One region of the Heyndrickxia sp. MSNUG genome, then DNA from elsewhere that is predicted to be linked to it. Evidence: riboswitches for the same ligand, from Rfam matches in the RefSeq annotation. Region 1 holds a riboswitch; each other region holds the start of a gene.

Region 1 (4,238 bases):
TGGCTGGCCGCGGGGATAAAAGATAGATTCGGTCAGATAAAAAGAGTGCCTCTTCAATATTGTGGGTAATAAAAAGAACCGATTTCCGCTCCTCTTCCCATATTGATAACAGCCACTTTTGCATATCAAATCGGGTGAACTCATCTAATGCTGAAAATGGCTCATCGAGCAGCAGGACTGATTTTGGGCTTAGGAGCGCTCTTAAAAAGGCAACTCTCTGCTTCATCCCACCCGAAAGCTGATGCGGATAAGCCTTGGCGTATTGTGATAAGCCTACTTTGGCTAACCATTTTTCCGCTTCCTCTTCATCCGGCTTTTGGAATAGCTCCTGTCCAAGCAGTACATTAGCCAATACAGACCTCCAAGGTAAAAGTGCCGGCTGTTGGGGCATATAGGCAATGTTCCCTGTCTCCCCATTTATCTTTCGATCATCAAGAAAAAGTTCTCCTTGTTCAGGCTGAACCAGACCTCCGATACATTGAAAAATAGTGCTTTTCCCGCTTCCAGACGGACCTAAGATGGAAACAAATTCCCCTTCTTTCACTTGTAAGGATAGATGATCGAGTACTAAGCCCGTTTCCTTAAAAGATTTTGAGATATTTACGAGATTAATTTTTGCTTTCATCACTTCTCTCCCTCAGGCAGCCATTTAATGATTCTTTTTTCAATCAACACGATGACACTGTAGAACAGCATGCTGAAAAAAATGATAATGAAAATAGCAATGAACACACGATCTGTCCGAAACGCAGATGACGATAAGGTCATGAATACACCAATTCCTTTTTCTGCTCCCAGCCATTCAGATATGACAGCTCCCATAACACTGTATGTAGCTGCAATTTTCAATCCGGAAAAAAGTGGCGGAAGTGCATTTGGAAGCTCTACCTTCGTGAAGGTTTGCCTTCCCGAGGCACCTGACATTTTCATGTAATGCTTTAGTTCATCCGGGGCATTTTTAAACCCATCTAACGCAGCAATCGTAACCGGGAAGAAACAAACTAAAATAATAATGAGCAATTTCGGCAAAAAACCGAATCCAAACCAGATCACCAATAGCGGAGCCAGAACGATAATGGGTACATTTTGAGATAAAATTAATAATGGATAAAAAGCATTCTGAAGTGCAGGAACTAAGTGAAGCATCACCGCAATCAGGAAACCAAACGCTGCCCCGAGCAAAAGCCCGGCAATTGCCAATTCCAGTGTTGCACCTATATCGGGTAAAAATAATGAATAACTCTCCATTGCTTCTTTTACTATGACAGAGGGGGCGGGTAACAGCCATTGAGGAATCTCCATAAAATGGGTTATCCCTTCCCAAAACATAAAGAAAAGGAGGAGAACCAAAGATGGTCTCCAGCCCTTATTCCAGATTGACTTCATTAGCGGTACTTCTCCGTCAGTGTATTCATTGTGATTCCAGTTGGCTGATACAGGATTTTCACCTGTGAGATAACGTTAGGAGAACCCAAATCAACCATTTTTTTATTCATCTCAGCAATCACCGATAAGAGTGTTTCAAGCTCACCTTCCATCGTTGTTTCCAGAGGATGGACTTCATATTTCACTCCATTTTGATCAATAATACTTATTGCCTCATCTACCAAACGAATAACTTCCTCTGTTGAAGAAGCCTTTGGGATAATTTGTACACTTACAAGTGCATCCGCCATTTTTCATTCCCTCCCTATTCTGGTAAAAACTCATTTGTAAAGGCTTTTTCAGCATCCAATTCCTTCTCCAGAAGACCATTTTCAAACATCCATTCACTGTAATTCTTCCAAACCTCCAGTTTTTGTTCTCCCCAGCGATCTGCATCATCCTGATACTTTGGAGAAAGCCATTCCTGGCTTTTCTTAACGAGATCTTCGTCCAGATCAGGTACGGCCTTGATCAGGATATCAGCACTTTCGGACGGTTGATCGATTGCAAATTGGTATCCCTCAGTTAATGCCTCCATGAACGCCTTAATGGTTTCCGGATCATTCTTGACCATCTTTTCATTTGTGCTTATGACAGGTGTATAATAATCAAGCTTGTTCGAATAGTCTGTTAAGTACACCATATTGATTGGTTCATTTCTCAGCTCTGCTTCTACACCAGTCCAACCATAATAAATCCAGGCAAAATCAATATCTCGTTTCACCGCTGTGAAGAAGTCTGAATCCCCCATATTAACAATCTTCACATTTTCTACATCAGCATTTTCCTGTTTCATTAATGAACTGATCACTTCTTTTTCAATGGGTGATCCCCATCCTCCATACGTTTTGCCTGCAAAGTCCTTTGGCGAAACAATATTTTTAGCTTTCGGTGATGCAAAGCCTGATGTGTTATGCTGGATAACAGCTGCCAGCGATACGAGTGGAATTCCCTGTATCCTGGCCTGAGTAATTCCTTCCTGATAACTTACACCAAACTCTGCCTTCCCTGATGCGACCAGCTGATCAGCTCCCGCTTCACCTGGTAAAAGAATTTCTACATCCAGTCCATGCTTCTTGAAGTATCCTTTTTCCTTTGCTACATAGATTCCCGTATGATTCGTATTCGGAGTCCAGTCAAGCACGATCGAAACCTTTTTCAATGAATCCTTTTCCCTGGCTGTCGGTTCATCCGATGAACAGCCGGCAAGACTCCATATGAATAAAAATCCGAAAAACAACAATAATAATTTCTTCATGATTCTCCCTCTTCCTGTATTTACTTGACAATGAAGGTGGAAAGGAAGGCTTGAATGAAACATAAAAATGCGCTCGGGGAATCCCAAGCGCATGAAAAAATCCATAATAAACGAAAAACGTCTATCAGAAGATGTTCCCTACGCTGGTACTAACCAGATCAGGTTAAAGGGTCAGCATCTTTGGACACTTTCTCAGCCGGCACCACCGGCTCCCCTACATTTCCAATTCTCCAATTGTCAATTCTACTATATAGAAAGTTTTTTGATTCGTCTAGGAAAATAAAAATATCTTATAGTTATCAAATATCAGACTAGATGAAAATTCTTATATAAAAAAACGCGAATCCCTTTTTTAGGGATTCACGCTTCTCAAGTATGATTCCTACTGGGTTCGAACCAGCGACCTCTACCCTGTCAAGGTAGCGCTCTCCCAGCTGAGCTAAGGAATCGTTATTCTGTTTGTCCTTATTAGCGAGGACATTTATTAATATATAATGGAATGATTCTAATGTCAATATAATTTTCCTAATCAGACTTATCGATCCGCTAATCAATTCGCATTAAGTTAGTTGACGGCTTAATTGATTTTAGTCGATTAAAAACGCACTAAACCTTTTCGTTTTGAAAAAGTCCGCGCCCGATGAAATTCGCTGTTACTGGCTGTATTCCAATCTCCCTTGCCCATACTGAAATTTGCCCAATGTGGTGAATTTCATGTGCAAGGGTATGTCTCATAATCTCACCCCAGGTGAAGGTAACCGTGCTGCCATCTGATTGTGGAAGCTGTAAGATTCGGTTTTCCATCTCATCATTCCAGGCAAGAACGAACTCTTTTACCTCAGCTTTAAATTTTGCATCCAATTCTATCACCTTATCCAAGGTATTATAAAGCTCAAAGTTCTCCTGAAAATCATCTTTTCCCTGAAGCAAGCGAATCCAGCTCCATTCCACGTCAATAATATGAAAAAGGGTCTGTAATATACCCCCCACTCCTCCTGTCCGGGAAGCGAGCAGCTCTTCCTCATTAACTCCTTCACACCACTTATACCAATCATCCCGAACTGCCCAATTGTAATGAAACATCATTTTCATTCTGCATCCCCCTCTAAATCTCCCTTATTGCTTTGATTACACTATTAATATATTCATCCTCATGCGGGACAAATTGATCTTTTACTACCTTCATAACCATAGGTTGCTTTTGTCCATCGGGGTTTAGTGTAAAACCCTCTGCCTCCAATTCCATCACTTCTCCAAACCAGAGCTTTTCAAAAAGATCCAGGCTGGTCCTTATTATTCCTGAGACTTCCTCTTTTTGCAGGCTGTATTTTTCAAAAGGGACATGTTTGTTATACACATACACATGACACATTTCTTTATCGATAAAATTTGAACTAACAAGTGAAGCCTTGATTGTACCAACGAAAAATAACTCATCCATCCCAATGTCTATTCCTAGCTCTTCCTTAACCTCCCTTAAACCATCAACTGTATCTTCATTTGCTAAAAGATGGCCAGCAGCAGTGATATCCAATAGATTGGGATAATCCTTTTT
Region 2 (4,238 bases), 450 kb from region 1:
GTAACAGTACCCTTGCCATTAAGCTCAGCAAGGACATCATTCCGGTCCTCAGGTACGATTGTCGTCGCAACACTTGAAATATCAATCGATATATTCTCGATGTCCCTTGAAACCTTAGCAGAATCCTCCGTCTTCGAAAGAGTAATCCCGTTCCCGTAAAATAAATAATTCATCGCGATATACGCACCCGTAATAATCAAAAAAATAACCAAAATCCGCTTTATCATTTTCGTTTCCCCTCTCAATCAATCCTCTATAAACAAGATAACGCAGATTCCAAATCCCACCAATGCCCCTCAGCATTAAATCCCCCTAAGACCAAAGGCTGATTTAACACACTAAAGCACTGGGGGTCAGACCCCCAGTGCGGTTATGCGTTAAAGTGCCGGGGGTCTGACCCCCGACGCGGTGGTGTGCTAAAGTGTTATGCTTTGGCTTCGAAGAGTTTGGCTATTTCAATGATTGTTTCTACGGATTTTTGCATGTTGTCGACTGAGATGTATTCGAATCGGCCGTGGAAGTTTTCGCCACCTGTGAAGATGTTTGGTGTAGGCAGTCCCATATAGCTTAGCTGGGAACCGTCTGTACCGCCGCGGATCGGCTTCACGATTGGCTTGATCCCGAGGTTTTCCATTGCTTCGTAAGCAATGTCGACGATTTCCTTCACTGGCTCGATTTTATCCTTCATATTGTAGTACTGGTCGTTCAATTCCAGGTGGACGTGTTGTTCACCGTATTTTTCCTTCAGTTCGCCCGCGATCTTCTCAAACAAATTCTTTCGTGCCTGAAAGCTGTCACGGTGGAAGTCGCGAATGATATATTGCAGTTTCGTTTCTTCCACGTCGCCATTAATGGAGCTTAGATGGAAGAAGCCTTCATATCCTTCCGTATGTTCTGGAGCTTCTTCTGCCGGCAACTTGCTATGGAATTCCATCGCGATTTTCGCAGAGTTGACCATTTTTCCTTTTGCTGTACCCGGGTGAACATTCTTTCCCTTGAACGTTAGCTTCGCACCTGCTGCGTTAAAACTTTCATACTCCAGTTCGCCAAGCGGGCCTCCATCAATCGTATAAGCGAATTTAGCATTAAACGCTGCCACATCAAATTTATGAGGTCCTCTGCCGATTTCTTCATCAGGTGTAAAAGCGACCCTGATCTTGCCATGCTTAATTTCTGGATGCTTAATCAAATAAGCCATCGCAGTCATGATTTCAGCAATGCCAGCTTTATTGTCTGCTCCAAGAAGGGTAGTGCCATCCGTTGTGATCAATGTGTGCCCTGTATATTGCGGAAGCTCCGGGAAATCCTCAGGTGACAGAACAATACCAAGCTCTTTATTCAGAACGATTGCATCGCCGTCAAAGTTTTCAATGACCTGTGGGTTGACGTTCTTTCCGGTAAAATCGGTCGCTGTATCAACGTGAGCAAGAAAGCCGATCGTCGGTACATCCTTATCTGTAGTGGCAGGAAGCGTCGCCATCACATAACCGTTCTCGTCAATCGTGACTTCCTCCATGCCAATCGTTTTCAATTCTTCCACAAGCATATTGGCAAGCGTTAGCTGGCCTTCTGTCGAAGGGCAGGTTTCACTGTTTTCATTGGATTGCGTATCTACTTTTACATAAGTCGTAAATCTTTCAATAATCTCGTTTTTCAATTCCCTTCATCTCCCATTCTTGAGTATATTTTCATATTATCATATATCGAATTGAACACAATTTGTATTGGGTTATAAAATTGTAATTGAAAATAATAAAATCAAATCCCTTTACATATATAAAGGTTAAGGCTACTATGAAAATAATTAAATATTCGTTGTACTACTAGGGGTGCCCTGTGCCGGGCTGAGAGAAAAACATCAGTTTTTTGACCCTTCGGACCTGATCTGGGTAATACCAGCGTAGGAAAGTAGTGAGAGATGTTTTTTTCCCTTACATTGCTTTTAAGCCAGGTCCTTTTATGGATCTGGCTTTTTTATTTGGCTGTTTTCTAAAAGAGTGTTGTTTTTAAAGCGAATTATTTGATAGCAAACCATTTAAAAATAAGTTGATTGGAGCGGAGCATGTATGAAAAAGAAATTAGAAATAACTATTGATGATGCTATTTTCTATATGGAGATGATTCGATCTGTATGGAGCCCATATTATGAACCTCAATACGGAAAACGGAAACCATACTTAAAAATATTAAAAGATCGTGAATCGATTGAATACAATCGGTTTATTAAAGTGTATAGGGTCATAAAACATATTTTATCAGATAGGGAGCAGTTTATCTTAGATCAAGTTTATGCACTAAACAACAGTAGAGCTCCACATAGAGAGATTGGCGAACAATTAGACGTGTCTCCTGAAAGAATCAGACAAATCATTAAAAAGGCTGAAAATACACTAGCAAGAGAGTTGTTGAAGAATACGGTAAGCGAATATAGGAAATGACAGATAACGATTTAAATCCAGCCTGCCGAGGAAGCTCACCGCCTTCGCAGTGGAAAGCAAGCATCCTGAAGTGAAAATCAACTTATTAAACACAAAAAAGTACTCAAAAACTGCATTTATTTTTAATCGGAACCAAGGTCAATGAAGAGGATCAAAGTCCTGTTGATTGCAGTGGGAAGCGAGATTTGCCTGGAACGGAAATCAACAGACAACTTAGCAGAACATATTTTCAAGGAGGTACTAAAAATGGAATTAAAAAATCAGGTAGTATTGGTGACTGGCGGGAGCCGGGGGTTAGGAGCAGAAACGGTAAAGGCTTTTGCAAGAGAGGGCGCGAGAGTCGTAATCAACTATTTTCAAAGCGAGCAAAAAGCAAGGCAGCTAGCAGAGGAAATCGGGGATACCGCATTTGCTGTCCATGCAGATGTTAGGAATTCAGAACAGGTTCAGAGCATGTTCAGAAAGGCAAAGGAGCACTTTGGCACACCGATTACGACCATTGTGAATAACGCGCTTATCAGTTTTAAATTTGATCCTGTTGCAAATAAGGATGCTTATTCAATTGGCTGGGAAGATTACCAGCTGCAGCTTGAAGGCTCCATCCGCGGTGCGTTGAATACCATTCAGGCTGGACTTCAGGATATGGAAAGCATGAAATTCGGGCGGATCATTAACATTGGTACAAATCTGTTCCAGAACCCGGTTGTACCTTATCACGACTATACGACAAGCAAGGCTGCCTTACTTGGTTTTACCAGAAATATGGCCAATGATCTTGGCAAATATGGCATCACAGTCAATATGGTGTCGGGCGGTTTGCTAAAAACAACCGACGCAAGCTCTGCTACTTCTGAGGAGGTTTTCAAGCTGATCCAATCATCGACTCCACTGAAAAAAGTAACGGACCCAGCTGAAGCGGCAGATGCCGTTGTGTTTTTTGCATCACCTTGGGGGCGTGCGGTTACTGGGCAGAACCTTGTCGTAGATGGCGGACTTGTTATGGACTAAGAGAATTCGTAACAAGAAGGAGAAGGTGATTTCCTAGTTGTAAATTTCATTGCACATAGGGGAGAGTTCACCGTAATCAAAGGGAGGAATTGACATGGAAAAATCAGAGATTGTCAGTATGCTAAACAAAGTACGCACCCAAAAACCGCTGATTCATAACATCACAAACGTGGTTGTCACCAATTTTACCGCGAATGGGTTACTTGCATTGGGGGCATCGCCTGTCATGGCGTATGCCGCTGAAGAAGTTGCCGAAATGGCAGCAATAGCAGGCAGCTTGGTGCTCAACATTGGAACTTTGAATTCGACAGTGGTTGAGTCAATGCTGATTGCTGGGAAAGCCGCGAATGAGCATGGTGTGCCTGTCATTCTTGATCCGGTCGGGGCAGGAGCCACAGCTTATCGTACTGAAACTGCACTTAAGCTGATGCAAGAATTGAAGATTTCAATCATCAGAGGAAATGCCGCCGAGATTGCAAATGTGGCAGGGGAAAAATGGGATATTCACGGAGTTGACGCTGGCGAGGCAGCTGGGGATGTAATCAGCCTTGCTGTTTCTGCCGAGAAAAAATTGAATACAGTCGTTGCGCTCACTGGAAAAGACGACATCATCACAGACGGAAAGGCAACAGTCATTGTCCATAACGGACATCCAATCCTTACTAAGGTAACCGGTACCGGCTGCCTGCTTACCTCAGTAATTGGTGCGTTTGCTGCCGTAGAAAAAAATCCGCTAATTGCAGCAGCAGCAGCAATCGTCACCTATGGGGTAGCAGCAGAAAGAGCAGCGGA
Region 3 (4,238 bases), 2.1 Mb from region 1:
GGATTCCGAAGGTAAATTCCTGTCTCTTCACGAAATTCGCGGATACAGGAGTCCTTTACTGTTTCCCCCGGTTCCATTTTTCCGCCCGGAGCCACCCACCAATTGCGGCGCGGCTTTTGCAGCAGCAAAATCTTATTATCTTTAACCAAAACACAATTCGTCACGCGCTGCATCAATTCCACCTCAAAATATGGTTTATCACTAAATGGCCGAACTTTTATTCTTTCCATTATACTATTTTTAGATTTTCGCCACAATGAATACAAAAATGATATTTCTGTTAATGAATTTTTTAGCTGGAAATATTAATATTATCCAAAGTAAAACGTTGAGGAACGATTCTCTAAAGCTGAAGTCATAAGGCAGGATCTCTTGATGGAAATTCGGGGTGTTATACCAATGTCTGAAAGCCTGTATTAATTTTTTACAAAAAAAGGAGCACAGGATAACCTGTGCCGTCAAAGGATTATATTTTTAAAAGGGGGTCAATTTCTATTCCTATAATACCCCATGATTGTTTCACTACTGTTACAGAAGAATTAATATATAATTACGTTTTGTTAATTTATACCGCAAGGAACTTTTTTTACCAGCAAAAAGGAAATTTTTATTAATTCACTTGTATTTTTATTCCGCACAAAACTAATTCCCCGCAGGCAAAGTTCCTGCGGGGGATTTTAAATTGCTTGTTTTAAGCGTTCGCTTTTAATTCTTCAAGCAATTCTTCTACATAATGCTGTGCGTTCTGTGCAGCGATACTGCCATCGCCAGTAGCTGTTACGATTTGGCGAAGTGTTTTTTCACGGATATCGCCAGCTGCGAAGATGCCTGGAACTTTCGTTTCCATAAGCTCGTTCGTTTCGATATATCCGCTGCTGTTTGTGATTCCAAGGCTTTCGAATGGCTTTGTTAAAGGAACCATTCCGATGTAGATGAATACACCGTCAGCCGGGAATTCCATTTCTTCGCCATCTTTTGTCGATACAAGCGTCACGCTGCCAACCTTGCCGTCTTTATCGTTGATTTGCTTAACATTGTGACTCCAGATGAAGTCGATTTTCTCATTAGCAAACGCGCGATCCTGAAGGATTTTTTGCGCGCGAAGCTCATCGCGTCGGTGAACGATTGTTACTTTTGAAGCGAAACGTGTTAAATAAACGCCTTCTTCAACCGCAGAGTCGCCACCGCCGACAACTAGAAGTTCCTTATTTTTAAAGAATGCTCCATCACATACAGCACAGTAAGAAACGCCGCGTCCGCCCAATTCCTGCTCGCCAGGAACACCGATCTTTTTATATTCTGCACCTGCAGAAATAATAATTGAGCGTGCTTTGTATTCTTTGCTGCCAGCTTTGATCGTTTTGTATTCTTTGCCGTCGATGACTTCTTTTACATCACCATAAGCATATTCAGCACCGAATTTTTTAGCGTGTTCGAACATTTTAGTTGAAAGCTCAGGTCCAAGAATGTGATCAAATCCAGGATAGTTTTCAACTTCTTCCGTATTGGCCATCTGTCCGCCAGGAACGCCGCGTTCAAGCATCAATGTAGATAAATTCGCACGCGATGTATAAACGGCAGCCGTCATGCCTGCCGGGCCGGCACCGATAATGATGACATCATAAATTTTCTCTTCTGACATGGTGTACAACTCCTTTAAAAATCAAAATCCGCATTAACTTCCGTTTTCATTCGAAAATAGTATTTCCTGCCTAAACATATCCTATAAAACAAGAGGCATATAGTCCAAAAATATGCTTAGAAAATTTGGCTGTTCACGTAATTGACAATAATGATTTGAAGCGAAAAAAATTCATTAGTTGAGGTCATAGGTTCCTTGTGAACTTTTTTTCTGATCAGCTTTATTCTTTGACAATTTTCTGAAGGGTGTTATGCTGATTTACAGATAATAATTAAATACGCAAAATTCATCTGCTAGGGGAGCCTTTTGTTAAGGCTGAGATTAAAGTGAAACTTTAAGACCCTTGGAACCTGATCTGGATCATACCAGCGTAGGGAAGTGGAGTATCTGGAGCTTTTTTTGTTTCACCATGCCGCCAATACAACCACTTTCTGCCTAAAGAAAGTGGTTTTTTTATTGGGAAAAAGCATCCTTTGCCGGCAGGATGTTGAATCTTTATAAACCAGGAGGTCTTTTATGTCTACTTTTACACAGTTGATTCGCCAAGAAGCAAATGAGATTTGGGAAGCGAATTTTAACCACCCATTCGTCCAGGGAATCGCCAAGGGGACTTTATCTCTTGAAAGCTTTAAATATTATATTTTGCAGGACTCTTATTACCTCTCCCATTTTGCCCGTATCCAGGCAATTGGTGCATCGAGAGCTGAGGATTTATCCATAACGGCAAAAATGGCTGCCCATGCCCAGGGTACATATCAGGCCGAGCTTAGTTTACATGAAAGTTTTATGGGACAGCTTGGGGTCACGAAGGAGGACTTGAAAAGCTTCGAGCCAGCTCCGACTGCCTACGCCTATACTTCACACCTTTACCGAGTTGCTGCCTCGGGAAGCCTGGGGGAAATCATTGCCGCTATCCTTCCCTGCTACTGGATTTACCACGAGATTGGAGAACTGCTTAAGAATGCTGCTCCTGAAACGCCAGTTTACCAGGAATGGATCGCCGCTTATGGAAGCGACTGGTTCACCGAGCTTGTGAACGAGCAGATCAATCTTCTTGATGCTCTTGCAGAAAAAGCTTCAGACTATGAAAAAGAAAAAATGAAACAGCACTTTTTGATCAGCTGCCATTACGAGCTGCAATTCTGGGAAATGGCCTTCACGCTGGAAGGATGGTCTACCAATCAATTAAAGTCCATCGCAAAGTAAGCATCCTCAAAAGAAAAAAAGTGTCATACCCATTTGGGCATGACACTTTTTTGCAAAAATCGCTAACCACATTCTGCAAGCAGAAGGATTAACCTCTTAAGTTATATGCTGTCTTCTTCATGAAGAAATTCGTTCGCCAAACTAATATATTTTGAAAGTGTTGAAACGGACAGTCCGTATTTATTTGCAACTGCTTGTTTCGAAGTCTTGATATTTCTTAGCTTATCCCAGAGATAATCTACAGCGGCTGCCCATGCTTTCTTATTTTTAAAATCATAGCCAGCTTCTACTGCCTGCTCAAATACAGAAAACCACATAATATAAACACCGGCTTCGTTTTTCCCGATCGGCTGATGGTGATCATACAATAGCTTAGCTGTTTCATGCGCGCCGGCCACTTCTTCCTTCTGATCGTTCAACTTGCCTGAAGCGACGTATGCGAGGTACGATTTCTCGACTTCCGTCATTTTATCCGTCGACTTTTCCGCAGCAAGGATCTCTTTCTTTTTTGAAGAAACAGATGTCAGGAAGAGGGCGAATAATCGTTCTTCAGGATAATCACTGTTCAGCTGATGAAGAATCGCCGCCACCTGCGACTCGAATTTACCGCCTGGGTTTTCTGCCCAAGGTTCCATTCCCTCTTTTTCAGGAGTGTATTCGAGGACCTTTTTCCAAATCACTCTTGCATAATGCTCCCTGCCGGTAAAATAGGATGCATGCGCCAGCCAGTAATAGAAGGCACCATCGCCTTCAAATCCTGTTTTCTGCAGCTTCTTCAGCCATCTGTAAGCGAGTTCGTATTCTCCAACAAGTGCAAATGTGGCACCAAGCTTGAACTGATGTTCAACGTGGATTGGATGGATTTTACCCAAAGAATTCTTCAGATCCTCGACTTCCGCAGTCTGATTCTGATAGTGAGCAAACACTAATGCATTGCACAAAGCGTGAAGGTTGCCTGGGTTTTGCTCCAGCACATCATTAAGGATTTCCCTTGCCTTGATCGTTTCACCAAGGTAAAAATACGCCAGCGCCAGATTATTGTACGCAGACCAGTATTCCGGATACTCTTCGATGACTTCATGGAAAATCTCGATCGCCTTCGGAAATTCGCCAGATTCAAGGTGGTTCCTGGCCTCTTCCTGCTTGATGATCAAATCATCTTCTTCATAATAGTCTTCATCCATTTCCTCTGCTTCGAGCGTGAGCAGTTCAAGGAGATCATTTGCATCCTCCGCAAACTCCCCATCTTCATTCAATTCTAAGTAAAGGTTCGCATGCCTGAACGCATCTCTAAATAAGCCCATATGAGCGTAGTTATTTGCTAAGAAATAATGGCACTCTGCCATGTTTTCATCAAGTTCTTCGAGGATCAAGTGCAAAAGACGGTTAG

What was found. Region 1 has a riboswitch for thiamine pyrophosphate ahead of AABM38_RS07130 (ABC transporter substrate-binding protein). Riboswitches for the same ligand answer to the same signal wherever they lie in the genome.
Region 2: it holds a riboswitch for thiamine pyrophosphate, as region 1 does, so the genes downstream of both, AABM38_RS04940 (sigma factor-like helix-turn-helix DNA-binding protein) here and AABM38_RS07130 (ABC transporter substrate-binding protein) in region 1, are expected to answer to the same signal.
Region 3: it holds a riboswitch for thiamine pyrophosphate, as region 1 does, so the genes downstream of both, tenA (thiaminase II) here and AABM38_RS07130 (ABC transporter substrate-binding protein) in region 1, are expected to answer to the same signal.

What each region holds. Positions count from the first base shown of each region.
Region 1 covers NZ_CP150978.1:1,450,058-1,454,295, reverse strand. The annotation lists gene AABM38_RS07145 (ABC transporter ATP-binding protein) at 1-625, opposite strand, end outside; gene AABM38_RS07140 (ABC transporter permease) at 625-1,386, opposite strand; gene AABM38_RS07135 (thiamine-binding protein) at 1,386-1,676, opposite strand; gene AABM38_RS07130 (ABC transporter substrate-binding protein) at 1,691-2,683, opposite strand; TPP riboswitch at 2,802-2,909, opposite strand; tRNA gene AABM38_RS07125 (tRNA-Val) at 3,060-3,132, opposite strand; gene AABM38_RS07120 (DinB family protein) at 3,290-3,775, opposite strand; gene AABM38_RS07115 (NUDIX hydrolase) at 3,789-4,238, opposite strand, start outside.
Region 2 covers NZ_CP150978.1:996,266-1,000,503, forward strand. The annotation lists gene liaG (LiaG family protein) at 1-227, opposite strand, end outside; gene pepT (peptidase T) at 425-1,657, opposite strand; TPP riboswitch at 1,816-1,924, shown strand; gene AABM38_RS04940 (sigma factor-like helix-turn-helix DNA-binding protein) at 2,067-2,438, shown strand; gene AABM38_RS04945 (3-oxoacyl-ACP reductase) at 2,685-3,446, shown strand; gene thiM (hydroxyethylthiazole kinase) at 3,541-4,238, shown strand, end outside.
Region 3 covers NZ_CP150978.1:4,217,175-4,221,412, forward strand. The annotation lists gene AABM38_RS21330 (NUDIX hydrolase) at 1-173, opposite strand, end outside; gene trxB (thioredoxin-disulfide reductase) at 692-1,642, opposite strand; TPP riboswitch at 1,928-2,036, shown strand; gene tenA (thiaminase II) at 2,159-2,848, shown strand; gene AABM38_RS21345 (tetratricopeptide repeat protein) at 2,950-4,238, opposite strand, start outside.